3 regions of the Bacillus sp. SIMBA_154 genome follow, and region 2 is predicted to be linked to each of the others. Evidence: predicted binding sites of a transcription regulator. Region 2 holds the regulator's gene; each other region holds the start of a gene.

Region 1 (3,164 bases), on a different contig from region 2:
ATACCGAGCAGCACAGCAGATAGTGCCTTTTCAACTGGCATATGAAAGAAGAAAACAGCTGTTATAAAACTGACGATTAAGGTAAAACAAGCGGCTAAAACACCTTTTAACTTAAATACGGTTAATGCAAATAGAAAAAATAAAATTGGAAGCATTGCCACCAATGCACTTACGAACTCATTACCAAACGGATCATATATTTGCTGCCACATAGTGATTCATCCTTTTCTGCTCAGATAGATTGTCTTTGATTGATTAAAAATGAGGAGCCAAAATCTCTTTTAGCACATTCACACTGTGTGCGAACTTTTCTTTTTCCGTCTCGTCCAGTGCAAGCTCCATAATTTCTGTTGCACCATTTCGGTTCACAAGGGCAGGTACACCAATGTAGACATCTTCTGCTTCGTACTCTCCATCTAAATAAGTGCTGACAGTCAAAATGCTGTTTTCATTGTGCAAGATCGCTCTTGTGATGCGGGCTAAACTCATCGCTACGCCGTAGTAAGTGGCACCTTTTTTCTCAATAATTTGGTATGCGGCGTGACGGACATTTTCCATGATTTCATCTAAGTCTTCTTGTTTGTATTGATCATTTCTCTTCATTAATTCTGTAATCGGTACACTCCCGATATTCGCATGACTCCAAACAGCAAGCTCTGTATCACCATGCTCTCCAATGATGTACGCATGCACGTTGTGTGCCGCTGCTTCAAAATACTCACTGAGCATGTATCTAAATCTTGCGGTATCAAGAGTGGTCCCACTACCAATCACTCGTTCTTTTGGAAGTCCACTGAATTTCCAAGTGGCATATGTCAAAATATCAACAGGGTTTGTGGCAACTAAGAAAATGCCATCGAATCCGCTTTTCATCACATTGTCTACAATGCCTTTAAAGATATTTAAATTTTTCTCAACAAGGTCAAGTCTCGTTTCACCTGGCTTTTGGTTCACTCCAGCACAGATACACACAATATCTGCATCCTTACAATCCTCATAATCTCCATACCACGTATTCACAGGATGCGGGGCAAATGCTTTCCCGTGGTTTAAATCCATTACGTCACCCATTGCTTTGTCTTGATTCAGATCAATCACAACCAATTCATCTGTGATCGCTTGATTTATTAATGTAAAGGCATAACTACTGCCGACGAAACCTGCTCCAATAAGTGCTACTTTGTTTACTTTTTCGTTTGTCATGTTTCCTCATCCTCCTGAGTAAAACTAGGTTGTTTTATTTGTGAAGTATTTCACATACTTATTGTGCAACATTTCACAAACTTTTGCAAGGGGGTTACTCAAAAAAATATGTAGCGAATTTGTGAACACACTTATTGTGCTTTGAAACCGCTGTTTCCATACATATTTCCACAAAAAAAAACTGCCAAACTCTCTTCAGCAGCTTCATACATGTTTAATAAGGTCCCCAGTTGATCATCACTCCGATACAAATAAACACAAGACCGATGACAAACCAAATGAGCGCAAGCGGCACCATAAAACGCAGCCACTTCACATAAGGAATACCACTTGCAGCAAGCACAGCCATCAACACACCTGAAGTAGGATTGACACAGTTGACTACTCCTTCGCCGAGCATGACAGCTTCTACAGCTACCTGTCTCGTGATGCCCATTAAATCAGCCAGCGGTGCAAGAATCGGAATAAAGACAACAGCTTCTCCTGACCCTGATGAAATCAAAAAGTGAAGAAGCGCACTCGCCATATACATCCCGATCGCACCAGCAATTGGACTAAATCCTGTCAGCATACTCGCCAAGCCATTGACCACTGTATCAAGCAATTTACCGTTTTCTAGAATAACTGAAATGCAGCGCGCCATCCCGACAATAAGTGCGCCGTATACAAGGCTTTGACAGCCGACAATAAACGTTTTCGCAATATCATTGGCTGCTAATCCGCCAAGCAGTCCAGCAGCGATCGCCATAAAAATAAACACACCCGCCATTTCCTTATCGGTCCAGCCAAACTGAAGCGCGCCATATAAAAAGCCCCCAAGTGACAAACCACACACCGCTAAAATCAGCTTATGTCTGCTGGTAAAGGCAGGCTTGTCCACTGATTCCGCTTCAGCTCCTCCAAGCCCCTTAGCAGGAAACCATTGATCGCCAAGAAGGCTTCCCTTTTCTTTATTCTTCAGGCGCCTTGTATATAAGTAGATGTACACAATACTAGAAATCAGAAAGCAAAGATAAATAATGACACGAAGACCAATTCCAGAAAAGATTGGCAGCTCTGCAATCGTTTGAGATAAACCTAGTGGAGATGGTGATAAAATCGTTGCGTTAAAGCCGGCATAACAGCCGATGTAAATGACCGCCGCCCCCGCCACAGCGTCCCACTTCAAAGATCGTGCCACAATGATGCCGATAGGAATAAAGCCAATGACAGAGTTCACGACAATTCCGGTCGTCCCAAGCACAGAAAATAAGCCACCGACAATACAAATGAACAGTAACTGCTTTGTTTGAAACCGTCTGATGACATGGTGAATCATCCCGTTAATTGCACCTGTCCGTTCCAAGATCGCAATGGTTCCGCCAGTAAATAAAATCAGAAAAATAATAGAAGATGACCCCACCATTCCTTCTTGAATGGCTGTGAAAAAGCCAACCGCACTCACTGGTGATTGATCAATGCGATGATAGCTGCCAGGAACGGCTGTTGTGATATCTCCTGATGTTTTTCGGTCAAATTCACCTGCTGGTACAAAATACGTTGCAATAGTACAAATCAGTGCAATCATAATAAGAGCACATACGCATCCGGCATTTGAAGTTTTCGTTTTTGCTTCTTAGGTGCTGATACTGTCGCTGTTTTCATCTCATAACCCCTTTGTCCCGATCAGAATTTCACTTAATTTTCTGAATAATCAAATGATGTGTTATATTATAAACATCGATGATATTTAAGATCAATATTATTTCACTAAAAGAATGTTTTGGCAGATTATCTGTCAGCAAGGAGGCTTCTCATGACAACTTTGACAAACGAAATGAAACAAACCGTGACAGACATCTTTGAGCACCTGCATGCCCATCCAGAAATAAGCTGGGAAGAAACGAATACGACCGCTTATATCGAAGACACTTTAAAGAAGCTGGGCTGCAAGACACGAACATTTGAAGACTGTACAGGGG
Region 2 (3,164 bases):
GATTCATCGATGCACAGCACCTTTTAACAGGTCAATGTGAAAGGATTCAGGTAGAGGGCTTTGAGATTGATGCAGCCGGAGAACGGCGTGAGGAAAGCAGAGAAGTAGATGTACACGACTTTGTCCCTCATGAGCCCGGTTATTATCAGCGCCTCTTTCACGCCATCAATCAATTTCGATCACAATATAAAAAGCATCGTGATCACCATTTGGATCACGATGCTTTTTTATGAGACATAATGACTTTCTTTCTCCTCTGTTTGCTGCATTTTGCGATAGGTCACTCTTGAAATGACAATACTCACTTCATACAAAACGAGCATTGGCAAGGTAACCATGAGGTGAGAAACAAGCTCTGGCGGTGTAATGAGTGCGGCAATGACAAGGAGGACAAAATAGGCATACTTCCGTATTTTTGATAAAAACATCGGTGTGATGATGCCAAGTCTTGTGAGAAACATCAACACAACGGGCATCTGAAACAAAAAGCCAAATGGAAGTGTTAACTGCATCAGAAATGTAAAATACTCATGAATCCCAATCACTTGCTCTACATTTAAATCATTCGACATCCGCATCAGAAAATCGACGACAAAGGGAAACAAAATAAAATAAGAGAAAGCCACACCGCTCAAAAATAAAAGCAGTGCAATCGGAATGTAAGCAAGTGTCACCTTTCTTTCTTTTTCATATAAACCAGGGCTCACAAACGCCCATAGCTGATATAAAATCACGGGACACGTCAAAACCAAAGCAATGACAAATGCGAACTGCATAAACACGTACAGTGGATCTGTGAGCTTAAATGCGTTTAATGTCAGTGTTGCCGCTTCATCGGTATTTTGCAAATACACAATGACCGGCTTAGCGAGAAAAAAACCTGCCGCCATAAAGGCAACAAAAAACATCGCAATGATCACTAAACGTTTTCGCAGTTCCACAATATGCTCCATAAGCGGCATATCTTTGACATTCATGAAGCTCATCCTATTCTACTGATCTTCTTTTTTCTTTTTTTCTTCCTGATCATCAGCTAAACCTTTTGTGGCATTTTTAAATTCACGTAATGTATCTCCTGCTGCTCTTCCTAATTGAGGAAGCTTTTTCGGCCCAAAAATAATGAGCGCAACAATCGCAATCAGAACCAAACTTCCAGGACCGATCGGACCCATTTGCTCCACCCCCTTTACCCCTTTTCATCAGTCCTCCTGCGTAACAGAGTAATGCTTTAAGAAATACACAAGAGACTGAAGTTCAACCGCCAAATCTATATGATGAATTCGAATGTGTTCCGGCACATTCAATCGAGCCGGCGTAAAGTTAAGGATTCCTTTGATGCCAAGGGCAATCAAACGATCTGTAATGGATTGAGCTGCTACGGCAGGTACTGTCAAAATCGCAACAGGAATATCTCCAACCTCTTGAACATGCTCTTCAAGCTTATCCAAATCATAGACAGGCACGCCGCCTATCTCACTTCCTATTTTACTCTCATTGACGTCAAAAGCCATTGAAATTTTTGTATTATTATTTTTTATGAAATTATAGTGTAAAAAAGCAGTCCCTAAATTCCCGACACCGATGAGCATAACATTGGTCATTTCATCTTGGTCAAGGGTCTTTCTGAAGAAGGTCAAGAGGTAATCGACATTATAGCCATACCCTTTCTTCCCTAGTGCACCAAAATACGAAAAATCTCGGCGAATGGTGGCAGAATCCACTTTGACTGCATCACTAAGCTCTGCCGATGACACCCTTTGTTTTCCTGATGCATGCAGATTTTTTAAAAAACGGTAGTAAAGCGGCAAACGTTTGGCTGTCGCTTGTGGAATTTTTGACTGGTCTATATTCATATAAGGTCCTCCAACTTAAATATCAGATGCTCTGTGAAAATCACCGTTTTTCCCGCCTGTCTTTTCAACTAGATAGGTAGGACCGATGATCATGCCTTTATCAATCGCTTTGCACATGTCGTAAACGGTCAGTGCACATACTGAAGCAGAAGTGAGCGCTTCCATCTCAACACCCGTACTTCCTTTTGTTTTGACCTGTACTTGTATGTTCAGAATGTGCGCATTTCCGTCATCCTCCCAATCAAAGGAGATATCCACGCCTTTTAGTACAAGCGGATGACACATTGGAATGATGTTGGACGTTTGCTTTGCTGCCATGATGCCAGCAACCTGTGCGACAGACAGCACATCCCCTTTTCCAATTTCACGTTGTTGTATTTTATGAAATACTTCTTTTATCATACGAACGCTTGAAGCAGCAACGGCGGTTCTCACTGTAGACGATTTGTTACTAATGTCGACCATCTTTGCTCTTCCTTGTTCGTTAAAGTGGCTAAATTGACTCATCTTTCAACGCTCCCTCACTCAAATCATACACTATTTTTTCCTATCTGTCTTTCATTTGACCATTGCGATTGTATGTAAGATTTGCCGGTTTACTGCTGATAAGCTACACTTAACATATTATAGCAGAGGTGAAGTTACATGATGATTCTACAAGTGAATCAGCTGTCCAAATCGTTTGGCGCTGATACCGTTTTAACGAATATAAAATTGGAAGTCAAAGCAAAGGATCGTATTGCCATTGTTGGTCGTAACGGCGCAGGCAAATCCACGCTTTTAAAAATTATTGCCGGTCAAATGTCTTACGAGCAAGGTGAGATCATCAAACCGAAAGACCTATCAATCGGCTATTTAGCACAGCACACCGATGTGACGTCTACACGTACGTTAAAAGACGAATTATTATCGGTTTTTGATCATTTAAAAGAAATGGAACAAGAGATGAGAACCATTGAGGAAAAAATGGCTTCTTCCACAGGTTCAGAGCTGGATTCCCTGATGAAAACCTATGACAGGCTGCAGCAGGAATTTAAGGATCAAGGCGGCTATCAATATGAAGCAGATGTCCGCTCCATTCTTCATGGGCTCGGATTTAGTCATTTTGAAGATGACTCAACCGTCCAATCCTTAAGCGGCGGTCAGAAAACCCGTCTAGCGCTTGGAAAGCTATTATTAATGAAACCAGAACTCTTAATTCTGGACGAGCCGACCAACCATTTAGATATTGATACCTTATCATGGCTTGAGCAGTATTTGCAAAATTATACAGGAGCTATTCTCATCGTTTCCCATGACCGCTATTTCTTA
Region 3 (3,164 bases), on a different contig from region 2:
GATCCAGCCGGCTGAGTTTGCAATAAACGGGAACGCAATCATCCAAACCATGAAGCGTAAATACCATTTGTTTGATTCAAGTTTCTTTCTAAAGCTCAAGTACAAGCCAATCATACTAGCAAAAATCATAAGCATTCCCGCACCGACCATGATTCTAAAGCTCCAGAACGTTGTTTTCACTGGAGGAATGTAGTCTCCTGGGCCAAACTTTGCTTCATATTCTTTTTGAAGTGTCAGCATACCTGGAACATCTCCACTGAACTTCGAATAAGCCAAATAACTTAAAGCAAACGGAATGTTGATTTCTGCAGAGTTTTCTTTTTTATCTGTGTCAATGTTGGCAAATAGTGTCCAAGCCGCTGGATCTCCACTATCCTTCCAAAGGGCTTCACTTGCTGCCATCTTCATCGGCTGTGATTTCATTAAATGCTTTGCTTGGTCATGTCCAGAGAACGCCACACCTAAGCCAGAAATTAAAGCGAGTACCATGGCAATCTGGAATGATTTTTTGAAAAAGGCGATTTCTTGTTTTTTGATCATTTTATAGGCACTAACACCTGCAATAAAGAAAGCACCTGTTGCCAGCGCACCGAACAGAACGTGCGGGAACTCTACCCAGAGCTGCGGATTCGTGACAAGAGCGCCAAAATCATTCATTTCTGCACGGCCATTTTTAATGACAAATCCAACTGGCTCCTGCATAAATGAGTTAGCTAGTAAAATCCAAAACGCCGAAAAGATCGTACCAAGGGAAACAAGCCAAATACACAATAAATGAATTTTCTTCGGCAGACGATCCCAGCCGAAAATCCAAAGTCCAATAAATGTAGATTCAAGGAAAAAGGCCAACAGTGCCTCAATGGCAAGCGGTGCACCAAAGACATCACCAACAAACCTTGAATAGTCAGACCAGTTCATCCCAAACTGGAATTCCTGCAGAATCCCTGTCACCACACCTACTGCAAAGTTAATTAAGAAAAGGTGACCCCAAAACTTCGCCATCTTTTTGTAGATGTCTTTTTTCTTCACTACATAAAGGGTCTGCATCAATGCGACGATAAACACCAAACCTATAGACATAGGAACAAAAATAAAATGAAATAATGTCGTTGAAGCAAATTGAAATCTTGCTAAAAACAGCTCACTCACAGCCTTACATCCTCCCTTACTTTCACATGCCGAATGATTCGAGATCTTTATGCTCACCATTTCACAAAAATTTCACTACTTGTTCAATGGTTCACAATTAATAGCCTGTTTGAAACGGTTCACTCGGTGAAAATTTACTCTTGAATTTCATTCGGTTAGTTATTTATACCTGTACTTTACACCCATACGCTTCAAAAATAAAGTAAATTTTACCTAAAAATTGGGTGGTATTGTGTCAGTTGTTTGAATACTTTGTCAAAATTATGTGACGGAAAGAAAAAATCTGCAAAAAAAATAGCGCTGCACCTCGGCGGCAGCGCTGTAATGACATTTAGGCTTTTTTCTGTAAAGCTGGTCTTGTCACTTGTACTTCATAGTACGTAATTTTGTTTTTTAATAGTCCTTCAGGTTTCGCTTTTCCATGAGCGTGCGTATCACCAAACGCCTGAGATTTTGTCCAGTTCACAAAGTCCTCCTTACGGTTCCAGCGGGTATGAATGGTCACTTCATCATAATCTGTTGTCTGCTGTGTGACCCATACTTCCATGCCTAAAAACCCTTCCATGAATTCTACTTGTCCCTGCTTGTTAAATCGTTTGACGAGATGGTCGGCACTGCCTTTTTCTACTCTTACTTGGTTGTTTACAATGATCATGTTCTTTTCATCTCCCTTTTGTTGTTGGATCGAAGCGATTGGGATGATGAGCGGATGCTCTCCGTTCAAGTGAACCTCTGCCTGAATCCCAAAGACCTCTTTGAAAAAGTCTTCTGTTAATACTTCTGTTGGTGCCCCTATTTGATGCACGTGACCACGCTTCATCGCAATGAGGCGGTCACAATACTTTGCTGCCTGCTGCAGGTCATGAAGAACCATTAAAATGGTGATTCCATGCGTCTGATTCAGCTGTTTAAGCAGCTCTAATAATTCAAGCTGATGTGCAATATCTAAATAAGTTGTGGGTTCATCCAGAATAATGGTCTCTGTTTTCTGAGCAAGCGCCATCGCAATATACGCCTTTTGCCTTTCTCCACCTGACAATGTATGCAGCATCCTGTTTTCATTGCCGCGGCTGTTCGTCACATCAAGCGCCCACTCAATCGCTTCATGATCTGTCTTCGAGCTCTTTTTCCAGATCGAACGATGCGGACTCCGTCCAAGTGCGATCAGCTCACGCACTGTCATCGATGGGATGGCCGTTCTCGTCTGCATGAGAACAGCGATCTCCTTTGCAATTTCCTGCGCCGTCATCTCTTTTTGCGGTATATCGTGAATGTAAATCATGCCGCTTTCTATCGACGTGAGGCGTGCGGCCGCTTTGATAAAAGTCGACTTCCCTGACCCATTTGGTCCAATGATTCCGGTCACACTTCCCTTAGGAACAGCGGCTGAGATTGACGACAGCCGAAAGCCCCCTTGACTGAGACTCACGTCATCCATTGCAATCACATCCAACTTAACCCCTCCCTTTCTTTTTTAATAAATAGAGGAAGAAAGGTGCACCGATGCAGGCTAGCAATATACCGACAGGCAATTCAACCGGTGTAAACCAGACCCGTGCCGCTGTATCTGCAAAAACCACAAGTACGCCCCCGCCCAGCATCGAAATCGGCAGCAGATACCGGTAATCATCTCCAATTAAAAGACGGATAAAATGAGGAACGACAAGCCCGACAAACCCAATTAAACCGCTCACGCTTACAGCCGCACCAGCTAAAAGCGCCGCCAGCGCAATTAAGAAAAACCGGGTTCTCTCTACTCTCAGGCCCAATAGCTGAGCCGATTCATCGCCAAGCAGGAGAAGATTTGCCGGCTTGATTGCAAAAAAACAAAGACACAACCCAGCCAGCGCATATGGCGACACAAAGCTAAGATGATGCCAGCTCCGCCCGTTTAATCCACCTGATAAAAAAGGCAGAACAGCCTGCACCCGCTCACTATAAAGCACCATAAACCCGTTCATGACCGCACCAAGCAGGGCATTGACTGCCACTCCCGCCAAAATCAATTTCAGCGG

Evidence for each region. The regulator Rex, encoded in region 2, represses fermentation and respiration genes when NADH is low (regulators of the CRP and FNR family bind a similar motif). The targets are predictions, from matches to a motif close to TTGTGAAATATTTCACAA.
Region 1: R0K30_RS08780 (L-lactate dehydrogenase) is a predicted target of Rex. The motif match lies at 1,242-1,259, and genes of this name have one in related genera.
Region 3: R0K30_RS19160 (cytochrome ubiquinol oxidase subunit I) is a predicted target of Rex. The motif match lies at 1,229-1,246, and genes of this name have one in related genera.

The regions. Positions count from the first base shown of each region.
Region 1 covers NZ_JAWJBV010000004.1:41,411-44,574, reverse strand. Annotated here, with positions in the region: gene R0K30_RS08785 (L-lactate permease) at 1-212, opposite strand, end outside; gene R0K30_RS08780 (L-lactate dehydrogenase) at 256-1,203, opposite strand; partial or broken gene R0K30_RS08775 (YfcC family protein) at 1,418-2,847, opposite strand; gene R0K30_RS08770 (M20 peptidase aminoacylase family protein) at 2,999-3,164, shown strand, end outside.
Region 2 covers NZ_JAWJBV010000005.1:198,755-201,918, forward strand. Annotated here, with positions in the region: gene R0K30_RS10380 (hypothetical protein) at 1-233, shown strand, start outside; gene tatC (twin-arginine translocase subunit TatC) at 228-977, opposite strand; gene R0K30_RS10390 (twin-arginine translocase TatA/TatE family subunit) at 993-1,172, opposite strand; gene R0K30_RS10395 (redox-sensing transcriptional repressor Rex) at 1,200-1,853, opposite strand; gene moaC (cyclic pyranopterin monophosphate synthase MoaC) at 1,869-2,360, opposite strand; gene R0K30_RS10405 (ABC-F family ATP-binding cassette domain-containing protein) at 2,499-3,164, shown strand, end outside.
Region 3 covers NZ_JAWJBV010000021.1:15,364-18,527, reverse strand. Annotated here, with positions in the region: gene R0K30_RS19160 (cytochrome ubiquinol oxidase subunit I) at 1-1,149, opposite strand, end outside; gene isdG (heme oxygenase) at 1,481-2,602, opposite strand; gene R0K30_RS19150 (FecCD family ABC transporter permease) at 2,604-3,164, opposite strand, start outside.